Regions from separate parts of the Mesorhizobium sp. WSM2240 genome, predicted to be linked through region 1. Evidence: predicted binding sites of a transcription regulator. Region 1 holds the regulator's gene; each other region holds the start of a gene.
The links. The regulator LexA, encoded in region 1, represses DNA repair genes until DNA is damaged. The targets are predictions, from matches to a motif close to TGTTCNNNNTGTGTTCNG.
Positions count from the first base shown of each region.

Region 2: ABVK50_RS06650 (PA0069 family radical SAM protein) is a predicted target of LexA. The motif match lies at 2,365-2,382, and genes of this name have one in related genera.
Region 3: recA (recombinase RecA) is a predicted target of LexA. The motif match lies at 2,146-2,163, and genes of this name have one in related genera.

Region 1 covers NZ_CP159253.1:2,033,829-2,038,887, forward strand. The annotation lists gene ABVK50_RS09700 (ComEC/Rec2 family competence protein) at 1-2,178, shown strand, start outside; gene lexA (transcriptional repressor LexA) at 2,172-2,891, opposite strand; gene glp (gephyrin-like molybdotransferase Glp) at 2,997-4,202, opposite strand; gene moaC (cyclic pyranopterin monophosphate synthase MoaC) at 4,202-4,690, opposite strand; gene trpC (indole-3-glycerol phosphate synthase TrpC) at 4,694-5,059, opposite strand, start outside.
Region 2 covers NZ_CP159253.1:1,392,981-1,398,039, reverse strand. The annotation lists gene ABVK50_RS06660 (VCBS repeat-containing protein) at 1-1,602, opposite strand, end outside; gene ABVK50_RS06655 (glycosyltransferase) at 1,799-2,305, opposite strand; gene ABVK50_RS06650 (PA0069 family radical SAM protein) at 2,457-3,611, shown strand; gene ABVK50_RS06645 (ribonuclease HII) at 3,750-4,439, shown strand; gene ABVK50_RS06640 (F0F1 ATP synthase subunit B) at 4,491-4,970, opposite strand; gene ABVK50_RS06635 (F0F1 ATP synthase subunit B) at 4,980-5,059, opposite strand, start outside.
Region 3 covers NZ_CP159253.1:2,882,069-2,887,127, forward strand. The annotation lists gene alaS (alanine--tRNA ligase) at 1-766, opposite strand, end outside; gene recA (recombinase RecA) at 948-2,033, opposite strand; gene ABVK50_RS14165 (carbohydrate kinase family protein) at 2,315-3,289, shown strand; gene ABVK50_RS14170 (pseudouridine-5'-phosphate glycosidase) at 3,279-4,196, shown strand; gene ABVK50_RS14175 (TfoX/Sxy family protein) at 4,198-4,521, opposite strand; gene ABVK50_RS14180 (GFA family protein) at 4,586-5,059, shown strand, end outside.

The DNA.
Region 1 (5,059 bases):
ATGCTGGGCGGCGAAATATCGACAGTCGTCACCGGCCGGGTGGCTGCGATCGACCACCTCGCTAATGGCCGCACGCGGTTGACGCTCGACGTCACCGCCACCGCCCGCCCGAAACTGCGCTATGCGCCGGACCGGATTCGCGCCTCGGCGGTAAAGATTCCTGCCGGCCTCGCGGTCGGCGCGGAGGTCACCGGCCTCGTGCGGCTGATGCCGCCTTCCGGCCCGGTGCGGCCGCAAAGCTATGATTTCTCATTCGAGAGCTACTTCGACCGCATCGGCGCGAGCGGTTTTTTCCTGCGCACACCGCAGCTCACGACAGCGGCCGCGCCGCAGCCTGCAGGGACGGAGAAAGTAAGACAGAACAACCAGCTGCTGAATGATCTTTACGTATTGAAACCGCACCTGCCCTTCTCGGCGCGCATTTCCGCTTGGGTCCAGAACGGCCGCAACGCCATCGCTGACCGTATCCGGGAGAGCATCGGTGGCCCGGAGGGGGAGATCGCCGCAGCTCTGGTCGTTGGCGTCCGCGCCGGCATCCCTGAGGTGGTCAATGAATCGTTGCGGCGAACCGGCCTTTACCACGTCATCTCGATATCCGGCCTGCACATGGCATTGGTCGCCGGCACGATCATGGGTGGCCTGCGGGTTGGCTTCGCATTGTTTCCAGGCTTCGCGTCGCGGCGGCCGGTCAAGAAGTATGCCGCGGTTGCGGCCCTCGCCGCGATTGCCGCTTATCTCTTTATCTCCGGCGGCGAAGTCGCGGCGCAGCGCAGCTTCATCATGCTCGCGGTGATGTTGACGGCGCTGCTCTTCGACCGCGCCGCGCTGAGCATGCGCAATCTGGCGATCTCGGCGATCCTCGTCATCGTTATTTCGCCGCATGAGGTGGTGGGTCCGAGCTTCCAGATGTCTTTCGCCGCCACCGCCGCGCTTGTCGGAGCCTATGCCTGGTGGTCGGACCGCAGGCAGGCCAATTCCAACACCACAGCCCGCCCGCCCGCCCGGTCGCCGGCCAGGAATATGCTACGGAAGGTACTGGTGCTTGCCGTAGGTCTGGCGGCGACCTCGGTCGTGGCCGGCTTGGCGACCGCAGTGTTCGGCGCATACCACTTCCAGCGCGTCTCGCCGCTCAGCTTGGTGGCGAATCTTGCGGCCATGCCGATCGTCTCGGTGCTGGTCATGCCATTCGCGGTTATGGGCGCTGCCGCCATGCCGTTCGGCCTCGACGCGCCGTTCTTCTATATTATGGGCAGGGGACTTTCGGCCATGATCGTCGTTGCCGACTGGTTTTCCGTCCGCTCGCCGCTCGACGCGGTTGGCCTTGTCTCGGTCCAGGCCGTCCTGCTCATCGCCATTGCCTTGGTCTTTGCCACCATGGCGACGACCAGGCTTCGGCTGGCGGCCCTGCCGTTTGCCGTGCTTGGTGCCTTAGCGCTAGTCGGCGCCAAGACACCTGATGTGTTTGTCTCGGAAGACGGGCGTTTGGTTGCGCTCCGTAATGGAGAGGGAGAATTGGCCGTCAATCGGGCGCGGCCTAACCAGTTCACGATCGACAGCTGGAAGCGCGCGCTGCGCGCTGAAACCATCGTCCCGCCGGAAAAATCCGCGGATTCCCGGGTGCAGTATTCCGAGGAGCCGGCTTCATCCGGCTCGTATGCGGCAGCATCACTGCTTGGGACGCTTGTAGCGAATGCATCTGAAGCCGATGAGCCATCGCTCAAGCCGGCGAGCCAGCCCGCCGAGACGTCGCCGCCTTCCAAGAGCATTCCAGGCACCCGCTTCGACTGCGACCCCGAGCGATGCGTAATCCGCCACCCGTCGGGCCAAATCATCGTTCATACGGCCAATGCCGCCGCGGCTCGAAGTGCCTGCGACTACGCATCCCTGATCATTATCGATGATGCTACGGCCGAGCTTTCCTGCAAAAGCCCCGCCGTAGCGATCGTCACCAAGCGCGACCTCGCTAGGCACGGAAGTGCTGCTATCCACTTCGCCGCACAGGGCTCGAAACCCGAGATCCGCTATGCCGTGGCCAAGCCCTACCGGCCCTGGCATGCGCAGCGCCAATTCTCGCGCGCAGCGCGCGGCATGCCACCCTATCTGCGCAAACCTACGCCTGAGGCCAAGACGCCGCCCAACCAGCCGGAAGACGCCGCCGCCGGCGAATCGCCTCAATAACGCCGGATTAGCCCGACGAGCTTGCCTTGCACCTTGACCCGGTCGGGCCCGAAAATCCGTGTCTCATAGGCCGGATTGGCGGCTTCGAGCGCGATGGACGCGCCCTTACGGCGGAAGCGCTTCAGAGTCGCTTCCTCCTCGTCCACCAGGGCGACGATGATCTCGCCGGGATTGGCCGTATTGGCGTTGCGGATGATGACCGTGTCGCCGTCGAAAATACCGGCCTCGATCATCGAATCGCCCTTCACCTCGAGTGCGTAGTGCTCGCCGCCCGAAATCATTTCCGGCGGAACGGCGATCGAATGGGTCTTGTGCTGGATCGCCTCGATCGGCACGCCGGCCGCGATGCGGCCCATGACCGGGATCGATATTGAAGCGCGGGCGTCGTCATCATTGCCGGCTGCGGGCACGCGCGACGGCTCGGGCGGGCGGCGGCCGAGGCTGCCTTCGATGACGCTCGGCGAGAATTTCCGCGCCGCATTCAAGCCCGGCGCTATCGAATCGGGTAGCCGCAGCACCTCCAGCGCCCGCGCGCGGTTGGGCAGGCGGCGAATGAAGCCGCGCTCCTCGAGCGCTGTGATCAGCCGGTGGATTCCGGACTTCGAGGCTAGATCCAGTGCGTCCTTCATTTCGTCGAACGAGGGAGGGATACCGGCCTCTTTCAACCGTTCATGGATGAAGAGCAGCAGTTCATGTTGTTTGCGCGTCAGCATCACAGCTCCCAAGAATCAAACGGAAAACAAATCCAGAACAAACACTATCTGTTCCAGTTGTGTTCTGCAACCTTTTAAATTTTAATGAACGCGTTGACGATTTGTTCAGCGTAACATCAGAACGTCGCACGACGCGCCGACATCTGCGGCGGCTGCGAACGGCTCGCGCACGATCAGCGCGTTGGCGTCCGCGAATATCTTCAGCATCGAAGAATCCTGGATGCCGAACGGCGCCGCGATAAGCCCGTCCGGAGTGGCTTTCACCACGGCGCGAATATAGTCCTGGCGCGTGTCGTTGGCGGGCAGGGCGGTGGCGAGCCTCGCCCGGCGCAGGTCGGGTTGGTGAGGCACGCCCCCGAGTTGCGCCAAGAGCGGCTTCAGGAACAGATGCGAGCAGACCAGGCCCGCCACCGGATTGCCGGGCAGGCCGAGGCAGCGCGTGGCGCCGAGCCGCCCGAACATCAGAGGCTTGCCGGGCCGCATGGCGATCTTCCAGAAATCGAGCACGACGCCTTCGCTGGTCAGTACGTCGTGGATGAGGTCATGGTCGCCGACGGACGCCCCGCCAAGCGTGACGATCACGTCGGCCTGCGCATCCATCGCCCGCCGGACCAGCGCCGAAATCGACTCCTTGCTGTCCTGTGCTATGCCGAGATCGATTACGCGGGCGCCGGCCGATTGCACGATCGCCCCGACGCCGAGGGCGTTGGAGGCGATGATCTGGTCCGGTCCGGGCTCGCTGCCTGGCGGCGCCAATTCGTCGCCCGTCGCGATGATCGCCACCAGCGGCCGCTTGACTACGCGAAGCGTCGCATGATTGGCGGATGCGGCGAGCGACAGCGCAGCCGCATCGAGCACGCGTCCGCGTTCAAGCAGCAGGTCGCCCTCGGCGAAATCCAGCCCCTTGCTCCTGATGTGGTGGCCGGCGGCTACCGCTTCCGTCACTTCGACGCCATTTTCGCCAACGCTGCTCGTATTCTCCTGAATGACGATCGTGTCGGCGCCCTTCGGCATCGGCGCACCGGTAAAGATGCGCACCGCCTGTCCGGGACCGACCTTGCCGGGAAAACGCCGCCCGGCGGGAGCGGCGCCGATGATTTCGAGCTGCACCGGCACATTTGCAACATCCGCGGCGCGCACGGCGTAGCCGTCCATGGCCGAGGCGTCGAAGGGAGGCTGAGTCCGCAACGCCTTCAGCGGCTCTGCCAGCACTCGGCCCGCAGCATCGGCCAGCGGCACTGTCTCCGTTTCGCGAGGCCTCGCGCCGTCCAGCAGCAGCCGCAAGGCGTCCGCGACCGGCAGCAGCGCCATTACCCACCCGTCCGGTAGTCGCCGGATTTGCCGCCGGTCTTTTCGACCAGCCTTATCCCGGAAATCTCCATGCCGCGGTCGAGCGCCTTGGCCATGTCGTAGATGGTCAGGCAAGCGACCGACGCCGCAGTCAGCGCCTCCATTTCCACGCCTGTCTTGCCGGTGACGCGGGCGAGCGCGATGACCCGCAGGCCGGGCAGGGCCGGCTCCGGCTGGATGTCGACGGACACTTTGGTGAGCAGCAGCGGATGGCAGAGCGGGATCAGCTCATGCGTCCTCTTGGCGGCCATGATGCCGGCGATGCGCGCCGTGCCGAGCACGTCGCCCTTCCTGGCGTTGCCGGCCATGATCATGCGCAGCGTCTCGGGCAACATGGTGACGATGCCCTCGGCGATTGCCGTCCGCTCGGTCTCGGCCTTTGCCCCGACATCGACCATATGCGCCTCGCCCTGGGCACCGAGATGGGTGAGCTTCTTGCCACCGGCCATGGACTACCCCTCGGCGGCGATGGTTTCGCCGGTCAGGAGCGCGCGCGTAGCGGCCGCCACATCCGCCTGCCGCATCAGGCTCTCTCCGACCAGAAATGTGCCGATGTTGCTTCGCGCCAGCCGCCGGCAGTCCTCATGCGAGAAGATGCCGCTCTCGCCGACCAGGTGCCGGTCGGCCGGCATGAGCTTGGCCAGCCGCTCTGAGGTTTCGAGGCTGACGTCGAATGTCCGCAAATCGCGGTTGTTGACGCCGATCAGCCGCGACGACAGGTTCAGCGCGCGCTCAGTCTCGGCCTCGTCATGCACCTCAACGAGCACGTCCATGCCGAGCTCGAATGCTGTCTCCTCGAGCGCACGGGCCTCGCTGTC
Region 2 (5,059 bases), 640 kb from region 1:
CGGGTGCCAGCGTCCCGTGCCGCCGCTCGAGATCACCCACGCCCCGCGATCCTCCGCCAGCACGTCGCAGCGCTGGTCGGCGTCGAAATAGCCTAGGCGAATGTCGCCGAGCTTGTCTTTTTGCGGGCCGAGATACACCCATGGAAATTCGCCGAAGCTGGAGAACCAGAAGCCGGCGCGGCTGGCGAGGAAGAGATCATCGACGCCGTCAGCATCGAAGTCGCACACGCCATAGCGGCCATAAGTATCGGTTTCGATGATGTTGCCCGACCCGATATGGACGTTCTGCGTGGTCTGCAGCGCGATGGCATCGTCACCCCAATCGTCCTCCAACCCTTCATGCGGGAATACGTTGCCGCGAATGTATGCCGCGACATGGGGCTTTCCCCTGATCTTGATGGCATTGTCGTTGCGGTACTGGAAAGCGTTGTCGGTGAACCAGGACTGTACTGCCGCCTGGCCGCAGCTGTAGGCGATGCAGCCGGTGCCATGGATATCGAAAATATGCGTCCAGGTATTGAACATCCTGCCGTGATAGCCGCCGCCCTTTAGGACGAGGTTTCGAGTCGCATCATAACCGCCGGCATGGCCTGACGAGGCGATCGCATGGCGGTTGAAGTCGAACAGGTTTTCGGTGATCTGGGCCCATGCGCCGTGGTGGACATCCACGCCATAGCCCGCCGCATGCTGCGTGAAGGGGTTCGAGTCTCCGTCGTTTTCCTCGGACGATTCATGCTGGTTGTGATGAATATAGTTGTTCAGGATGCGGACCTGCTCCGGCCGGCCGATCCTGTCGCCCGGACGGTTGGAGGGCGGTTCCTGGCCGGGCCCGTGGCCGCCGCCATCGAGTACGCGTATCGCCGCGCCGCCCCAGCCGGCGACCTCCATATTGGCGATTTCGATGTCGAGGCACCGGAATATGAAGATGCCGAACTGGTCGACCGTCTGCTGACCGCGGCTCGGACCTTCCACTCGGAAGCCTGAAAGGCGGACGTGGTCGCTCGGCGTATCGTCGCCCTCATCGCAACGGATGGACAGGAAGGAGCTTGCGACGTCCCGCCCATGCTTGCCGAATTTGAGTAGGGGGCCGGGCGAACTAGGCGTGCGGGCTGAGCCGACGGGAAGCTCCGGCCGGGGCTGCTCCAAGACCAGATCGGAGAGGTCGATCACATCTCCGGGACCCAGGCGCTTGGCAAAAGCAGGCGCCGTGCGCGAAAGGATCGTTCCGGTGGGACGTGGCGGAAAGGAAGCCACGCTCTTGAGCGTCACGCAGGGGCCGAAGCTCACGGGCACAAGCCCCGGCGCGTCGGAGAAATCCAGCACGACGTTCGGACCAAGCAGGATCGTCGTATTCGCCTTCTGCGCTGTGTCGAAAAGAAGCTGCCGCATCTCATCGTGCTTTACCTTGTCGGCAGCAGGATCCGCTTCCCGAATCTCGATGATTTCTGGCGCGGGATCGACCGGGCACCCGCCCACGGACGGCACGACGCCGATTTCCGTTTGTTCCACCTCTGCCGCCTGATCTACGTCAGCCGTCTGCGCGCTCGCCTGTTCAGCAACGAGAACTGCCGCCAAAGTCACCGTACACAAAAGTTTAAGCATGAGGACCTCCAGAGCGCTCCGAAGAAGAGGCACTAAGTAGTTCCTGTAAAATATCAGATAAAATGGCGGGGTGATACCAGTATTCTTATCTTATCGCATCAAACGCCAAACCGAATGACGAGCACTTGAAAGATAGAAGCAACACAAGTCCAAGCATGGACAACAAAAAGAAGGCCAGCAGCTTTGGAGGAGCGCGTCACAGTGGCGGTGCGATGCGGATCTCCGCCGCCAGCCGCTTCGTCGCCAATCCGCGCGCAAGCGCTTCGGAACTGCCGGCCGACTTGCACAGCGCCGCAGCCTGCTTCCTGCTGATCACCAGCCCCTCCGCCAGCGTGCGGCGCGCCGAAAACACCCGCGCCAGGAAAGGCGTCCGGTCAGCCCGGGCGCGTGAGAATCGCGCCGGGCCGGCCGTGCGGCCGATGTGCTCCAGCACTTCCTCGGTCCAGCCCTCGACCAACCGCGCGCCGGGCTCAATGAGAAGCAGCCAGTCGCCCTTGGCCTGCTGCACGCCCACGTCGATGCCGCCATCGGCCAGATAATGGCAGCCGGCCTGGTCGGCGACCCTATGAGTATTGTCGGTGGAGCCGCGGTCGCAGACGATCACCTCGCGCACCACGCCCTCGACGGCGGCGCCGATCAGCGAAGCCAGCGTTCGCGCCAGCGCCTCTTCGGAATTATGCGTTTCGATCAGCACGGTGAGCATATCCTAGCCGAATAGCCCAAAGCCGCCCGGCACGCCAGTTGCCCCTCTTGGAACCAAAAGGTTCTTGATTTGTTCTCATGGAGAACATAGGAATAGTTTCATGAGCACAGCGATTCGCAGACCAGCGGAAATGCCTTGGGAGAGGGCCAAGATGGAACAGATCGTGCGCGCCGATATTGCCGCCTTCGGAGCCGGAAGGGCCGACATGGCGAATGCGCTGATCGAGCAGAGCGGCGTTCGGGTCCGGCCCGACCGCAATCGCGGCCGCGCCGCCGGCATCAATCCGAGCGGCCGTTTCGAGCCGGTGACCCGCCACGTTTTCGACGACGGCTGGAATTCGATTGACGAGCTGCCGCCCTTCAAGACCGAGGTTCAGGTCGAAAAGCCGCGCACCATCATCACCCGCAACCAGTCGCCGGACATTTCCTTCGACCGCTCGATCAATCCCTATCGCGGTTGTGAGCATGGCTGTGTCTATTGCTTTGCTCGGCCAACCCACAGCTTTATGGGCATGTCACCGGGACTCGATTTCGAATCGAAACTGTTCGCCAAGCCCGACGCAGCCAAGCTGCTCGACAAGGAATTGTCGAAGGAAAGCTACCAGCCGCGCACCATAGCAATCGGCACCAACACCGACCCCTACCAGCCGATCGAGAAGCAGTACCGCATCATGCGCGAGGTGCTGGAAGTGTTGGAAGCTCGCAACCATCCGGTCGGCATCGTCACCAAATCGGCGCTGGTGGTGCGCGACATCGACATATTGTCGCGCATGGCAGAGAAGGGCCTCGCCAAGGTGGCGCTGTCGGTGACGACGCTGGACCGCATGCTGGCCCGCACGATGGAGCCGCGCGCTGCGACGCCGACCAGGCGGCTGGAGGCAATCCGCCAGCTCACCGATGCCGGCATTCCGACATCGGTGATGGTCGCCCCGATCATTCCCGGCCTGACCGATCCGGAGATCGAGCGCATCCTGGACTCGGCGCGCAATGCCGGCGCGCGCGAAGCGGGCTATGTAATCCTCAGGCTACCGCTCGAGGTCAGCCCGATCTTCAAAGACTGGCTGTTGCGCCATTATCCCGACCGTTACCGGCATGTGATGTCGCTGATCCGCTCGATGCGCGACGGCAAGGACTACGATTCCGAATGGGGCAAGCGCATGAAGGGCAGTGGTCCCTATGCCTGGCAGATCGGCCGGCGCTTCGAGATCGCGGCGCGCCGGCTCGGCCTCAACGTCGAAAAGACGCCGCTGCGCACGGATCTTTTTGTCGCAGCCGAAAAGCGTCACGAGCAGCTGATGCTGCTCTGAAGAGAACTCCGCGCCCACCTGCGCGTTTGAAAGAATCCGTCCGGCTTTTCCCCGCAGCCCGACGGCGCCTTCCCGCCCCGCCCCAATGGCCGGGAAGGCCTTGCGGAGAATCGGAACCGATGCGAGCATTGCCGCACCATGGCTCAATCGCGTTCCGATTCTCCGCTCCTCTTCGAGATCATAGAGCGGCCCGACTTCTCCTTCGAAAGGAAGGCGAAGAGGCAGGGCCTGTGGCCGGTCGCCGGTCTCGACGAGGCCGGCCGGGGGCCGCTCGCCGGACCCGTGGTCGCCGCCGCCGTGATCCTCGACCCGGCCCGCATTCCCGATGGCCTAGATGATTCCAAGCGACTGACGGCGGCGCGGCGCGAAGAGCTGTTCGCCGAAATCGTCGCCACCGCGCTCGGCGTCTCGATGGCGTCGGTCAGCGCCGACGGCATAGACCGGCTTAACATATTGCGCGCCAGCCTGGAGGCGATGCGCCGCGCGCTGATCGGCCTGCCGATCGAGCCGCGCCACGCTTTGGCCGACGGCCGCGACATACCGCCAGGCCTGCCCTGCGGCTGCCGGGCGCTGATCAAGGGCGACCAGCGTTCGCAGTCGATCGCGGCGGCATCGATCGTCGCCAAGGTGATGCGCGACCGCATGATGGCCGGCTGCGGCCAGACCCACATCCATTACGGCTTTGAAAGCCATATGGGCTACGCGACGGAGCGCCACCGCGCCGCGATCGGTGCGCATGGCGCCGTGCCGCGGCTCCACCGAGCCAGCTTCGCACCGTTCCGCCTCATCGAGGAACCCATCGAGGAAAGCCTCGTCCAAGAGGCATGAAAAAAGCCGCTGGGATGCGGCGGCTTTTTCATCGAATGACAGGCTGAAAGCTCAGTTCAGTTTCGACTTCACGTCGCGAACCGAAGTCTCGAAAAGCTTCGCGCCGGTGGCCGAATCCACCTTGCGGGCAAGCAGCGCGCGCGCGGCTTCGACCGCGATATCGACGGCGCTGGCGCGCACTTCCTGGACTGCCTCGCGTTCAGCCTGGCCGATCTTCTGCTCGGCAAGGGCGGTGCGGCGGGCGACATAGTCCTCCGTCTTCTGCTGCGCCTCCGAGACCAGCTGACCGGCCTCACGCTTGGCGGCGTCAAGAATGTCGGCTGCCTCCTTCTCGGCTTCCTTGCGCTTGCGCTGGTACTCAGCCAGCAATTGCTGGGCCTCCTCGCGCAGGCGGCGGGCTTCCTCAAGTTCGGCCCGGATGCGCTCGGCGCGATCATCGAGCGACTTGCCCAGCATGCCGGGCACCTTCATGTAGAAGACGATGCCGATGAAGATCAGGAGGGCGACTGTCGCCCAGAATGTTGCGTCCATGGCCCGCTCCTATTTCCGCGCCGCGGTCACCGCGGCGGCGACATCGGCCTTGTCGACCTTGGCGCCGACCAATTCCTGAACGATCGTCG
Region 3 (5,059 bases), 850 kb from region 1:
CGCGGATCAGCGCCTTGAACAGGTCGATATCATAATTGTCATGCACACCCTGCATGACCGCGGCGATACGCTCCAGCCCCATGCCGGTGTCGATCGACGGGCGCGGCAGCGCGACGCGCTGTTCCTTCGTCACCTGCTCGAACTGCATGAAGACGAGATTCCAGATCTCGATGAAGCGGTCGCCGTCCTCGTCGGCGCTGCCGGGGGGGCCGCCCGGAATCTGATCGCCATGGTCGTAGAAGATTTCCGAACACGGACCGCATGGTCCCGTGTCGCCCATCGCCCAAAAATTATCGCTGGTGGCGATGCGGATGATCCTGTCCTCGGGCAGGCCGGCGATCTTGCGCCAGAACCCGGCCGCCTCGTCGTCAGTGTGATAGACGGTGACCAAGAGCCGCTTGGCGTCCAGCCCGAACTCCTTCGTGATCAGGTTCCACGACAACTCGATCGCGCGTTCCTTGAAGTAGTCGCCGAAGGAGAAATTGCCGAGCATCTCGAAGAATGTGTGGTGGCGGGCGGTATAGCCGACATTGTCGAGATCGTTGTGCTTGCCGCCGGCGCGCACGCACTTTTGCGAGGTCGCAGCGCGCGAATAGCTGCGGCTCTCGAGGCCGGTGAAGACATTCTTGAACTGCACCATTCCGGCATTGACGAACATCAGCGTCGGATCGTTGCGCGGCACAAGCGGGCTCGAGGCCACGACCTCGTGCCCGTTCTTGTTGAAATAGTCGAGAAATGCCGACCGGATTTCGTTCACGCCACTCATGTCACAGCCTTTGTTGCCGCCCTGCCGGGGAAATTGGACATGGCCTTTTAGCGGGCGCTTCTGGACCTGTCCATAAACACGAATTTGCGGAAAACAGCCGCTTTGCGGTGGTATCCGGCAGGCTTATTCAAAACGAAACCGCCGGCCCGAGGGCCGGCGGTTCACAAAAATCGGAGGCCGGCTACATCTCGCCGGCTTCGTCCTCGAAGCCATCGCCGGGACCGCCTTCGAGGAATTTCTCCGCGATCAGTCCGGCATTCTGCCGCAGCGCCAGTTCGATCTCGCGCGCCGTATCGGGATTGTCGCGCAGGAACAGCTTCGCGTTCTCGCGGCCCTGGCCGAGGCGCTGGGAATTGTAGGAGAACCACGCGCCCGACTTTTCGACCACGCCGGCCTTGACGCCGAGATCCACAAGCTCACCGGTCTTCGACACGCCTTCCCCATACATGATGTCGAACTCGACCTGCTTGAAGGGCGGCGCCAGCTTGTTCTTGACCACCTTGACCCGGGTTTGGTTGCCGACCACCTCGTCGCGGTCCTTGACCGCGCCGATGCGGCGAATGTCGAGTCGCACGGATGCGTAGAACTTCAGCGCATTACCGCCCGTCGTGGTTTCAGGCGAGCCGAACATGACGCCGATCTTCATGCGGATCTGGTTGATGAAGATGACCATGGTATTGGAGCGCGAGATGGAAGCGGTGAGCTTCCGCAGCGCCTGGCTCATCAGCCGCGCCTGCAGGCCGGGCAGCGAATCGCCCATCTCGCCCTCGATTTCCGCTCGCGGCGTCAGTGCCGCCACCGAATCGACGACCAGCACGTCCACTGCGCCGGAGCGCACCAGCGTGTCGCAGATCTCAAGCGCCTGCTCGCCAGTGTCGGGCTGCGAGATCAGCAGGTTTTCGAGATCGACCCCGAGCTTGCGCGCATAGACCGGGTCGAGCGCGTGTTCGGCGTCGACGAAGGCGCAGATGCCGCCCTTCTTCTGCGCCTCGGCCACCGTGTGCAGGGCCAGCGTCGTCTTGCCCGAGCTTTCCGGCCCATAGATTTCGATGATGCGCCCGCGCGGCAGGCCACCGACGCCGAGTGCTATGTCGAGCCCGAGCGAGCCGGTCGGCACCGTTTCGATCTCGACGATCTTCTCGTTCGCCCCTAGGCGCATGATCGAGCCCTTGCCGAAGGCGCGCTCGATCTGTGATAGCGCGGCGTCCAGAGCCTTTGATTTATCCACCGATTTGTCCTCTACCAGCCGCAATGAATTCTGAGCCATGATACATTACCCCTTGGTCGTCAATGAAGGCCCGACAATCCGGTATCCCTGCAAATTCGTACCTCTTTTGTTCTCATTTGGCAATAGGGATCAAGGGATTGATTCCATTACGTTTTCCAATTTTGTTCCAGTTTTGTACTTGTCGAATCGTTCCGGATGGGCCGATCAACCGGCCCAGCCAGGCCGCCAAGTTACGATTCGGGCGGCCTGTTGCCCGCAGGGGATGCTGACACTAATGTCGCGCCCCAACCTAGAAGAATAGACGGTCGGCAGGCGCTTTCATGTCCTTCCCGAAAATTTTGGCCGTCGGCGGCGCGCATATCGACCGGCGGGGTCAGGTCACAGGCGCCTATGTGCCGGGCGCGTCCAATCCCGGCGTAATGGCCGAGGACGTCGGCGGCGGCGCGTTCAACGCCTTGCGCAATGCGGTTCGCCGCGGCGCGAGCGGCGCTATCATGTCGGTTCGCGGCGGCGATGCCGCGGGCGAGACCGTTTCGCGCGCCATCGCCTCGGCCGGGATCACCGACCTGTCGGCGATCTTCCTCGACCGCGCCACGCCGAGCTACACTGCCCTTCTCGACCGCGGCGGCGATGTGATCGCGGCCCTTGCCGACATGGCGCTCTACGAAGGGGCATTTCCCAAGCAGCTTCGCCGCGCCAGCTTTCGCGCGGCCGTGGCCGAGGCCGATGCCCTGTTGTGCGATGCCAATCTGCCGGCCGACGCTCTTGCACGGCTGGCCGGGCTGGTGTCGGGCAAGCCGCTCTTCGCCATTGCCATCTCGCCGGCCAAGGTCGCGCGGCTCACCGGAATCCTGGAAGCTCTCTCATGCCTGTTCATGAACTTCCGCGAGGCTACCTGCCTTGCCGGATTGCCGGACGATGCGTCCGTCAACGAAATTGTCGCCTGCCTACGCGCAATGGGACTTTCGAGCGCCGTCATCAGCCGGGGCGGCGCGCCAACTGTCGCGTTCGACCGCTCCGGCGCCTTTTCGATCAAGCCGCCGCGCCCGCGCAAAATAGCCGACGTGACCGGCGCGGGCGACGCGCTGGCCGGCGCGACGATGGTGGCCTTGCTGCGCGGCCTGCCCCTTCGCGGGGCGTTGCGCGAAGGCATGGCGGCGGCGGCGCTGGCAGTCGAAAGCCCAGCCTCGGCGCCAGAATTTTCGGAGGGCGACTTCGCCGCAGCGCTTGCCCTTGTGCCTGAAGCCGGGGCGTTGCATCAGGACGGCATGATCGGAGAGACCAATGATGCCTGAGAAAGCGCGGCCCTTCATCGACATCCACCCGCCCGTCGCCGAAGCGCTCGCCGCCGGCAATCCGGTTGTGGCGCTGGAGAGCACCATCATCACCCACGGCATGCCCTATCCCGACAACAGCGCCATGGCCGCCAATGTCGAGAAGATCATCCGCGATGAGGGCGCCAATCCGGCCACCATCGCCGTTATCGGCGGCAGGCTGAAGATCGGGCTTTCCGATGCCGAGCGCGAGGCGCTGGCCCAGACAACGGGCGCGATGAAGCTGTCGCGGGCCGATCTCGGCTTCGCCCTCGCGCAAGGCCGCACCGGCGGCACCACGGTGGCGGCGACGATGATCGCCGCGCACCTCGCCGGCATTTCGGTCTTTGCCACCGGCGGCATTGGCGGCGCGCACAAGGGCGCGGAAAAGAGCTTCGACATTTCGGCCGATCTTGACGAACTGGCGCGCACGCCGGTGATCGTGGTGTCGGCCGGTGCCAAGGCGATACTGGACATTGAAAAGACGCTGGAAGTGCTGGAGACGCGCGGCGTTCCGGTGGTGGCGTTCGGCTCGGACGTCATGCCCGCCTTCTGGTCGCGGCAGTCGCCCTTCGCCGCGCCGCTGCGGCTCGACACGGCCGACGCGATCGCGGATTTCTTCAAGACGCGGCGCGTTTTGGGGACCGATGGCGGCATGCTGATCGCCAACCCCGTGCCGGAGGCAGACGAGATCGCTGCCGAGGTAATGGCCGGGCACATCCTGGCGGCGCAGCGGGCCGCCGAGGCACAGCGCATTTCCGGCAAAGCGGTGACGCCGTTCCTGCTGTCGAAAATCCTCGAACTGACCGGCGGCGCAAGCCTGAAAACCAACATCGCGCTGGTCGAAAACAATGCCAGGCTGGCGGCGCGGATAGCGCGGGCGCTATAGTCTATTTCCTGGCGCGCAGAGCCGCTTCATAGGCTTTTTTCGTCCAGGCCGTCATTTCTTCAGGATCGTCGACCGCCGACAGCGGGATGGACCAGTAGGGCATCGCCGTCGGCTTGCGGTTTCTGTGGCCGTCATAGATCCACTGCCGCGAGCCTGCCGCGGCAAAGTCGACCGCGCTTTCCCGATCGGCTTTGAGCAGGATCTCGCCGTCGACCTCCAGCCCAACGATCAGGCCGTTATGGTAGACGCCCTTGCCTCCGAACATCCGCTTGATAGTGACCGGGCCAAGCCCATCGAAAATTTCCACAATGTCGGCATCTTGCATCGGCGGCGATCCTCTTTCACTGTCGCAGCCAGTTTTATCATCATCCAGCGGGGGAAAACACTCGATGCCGATGCTGCTCAAGGGTTCCTGCCGCTGCGGCGCGGTCCGCTTCCAGGTCGCCAGCCACACACCGGTGCCCTTCATGCTGTGCTACTGCTCGATCTGCCGCAAGCAGCAGGGCGGCGGCGGATATGCGATCAACCTCGGCGCGGATTCGGCCACGCTTCAGGTCGAGGGCGAGGAGCATCTCGGCCTCTACCGGGCGGAAATCGAGGATGAGGAGCGGACGCATTGCGAGGTTTCGACCGGCGAGCGCCGCTTTTGCCGGGAATGCGGGGCGGCGCTATGGCTCTACGATCCGACCTGGCCGGAACTGGTGCACCCATTCGCCTCGGCCATCGACAGCGAGTTGCCGATAGCGCCGGAACGCGTGCATATCATGCTGAAATACAGGGCTTCATGGGTGGAGCCGAACATCCGCCACGGCGATAAGACATTCGATATCTATCCGGAGGATTCGATCGCCGATTGGCACAGG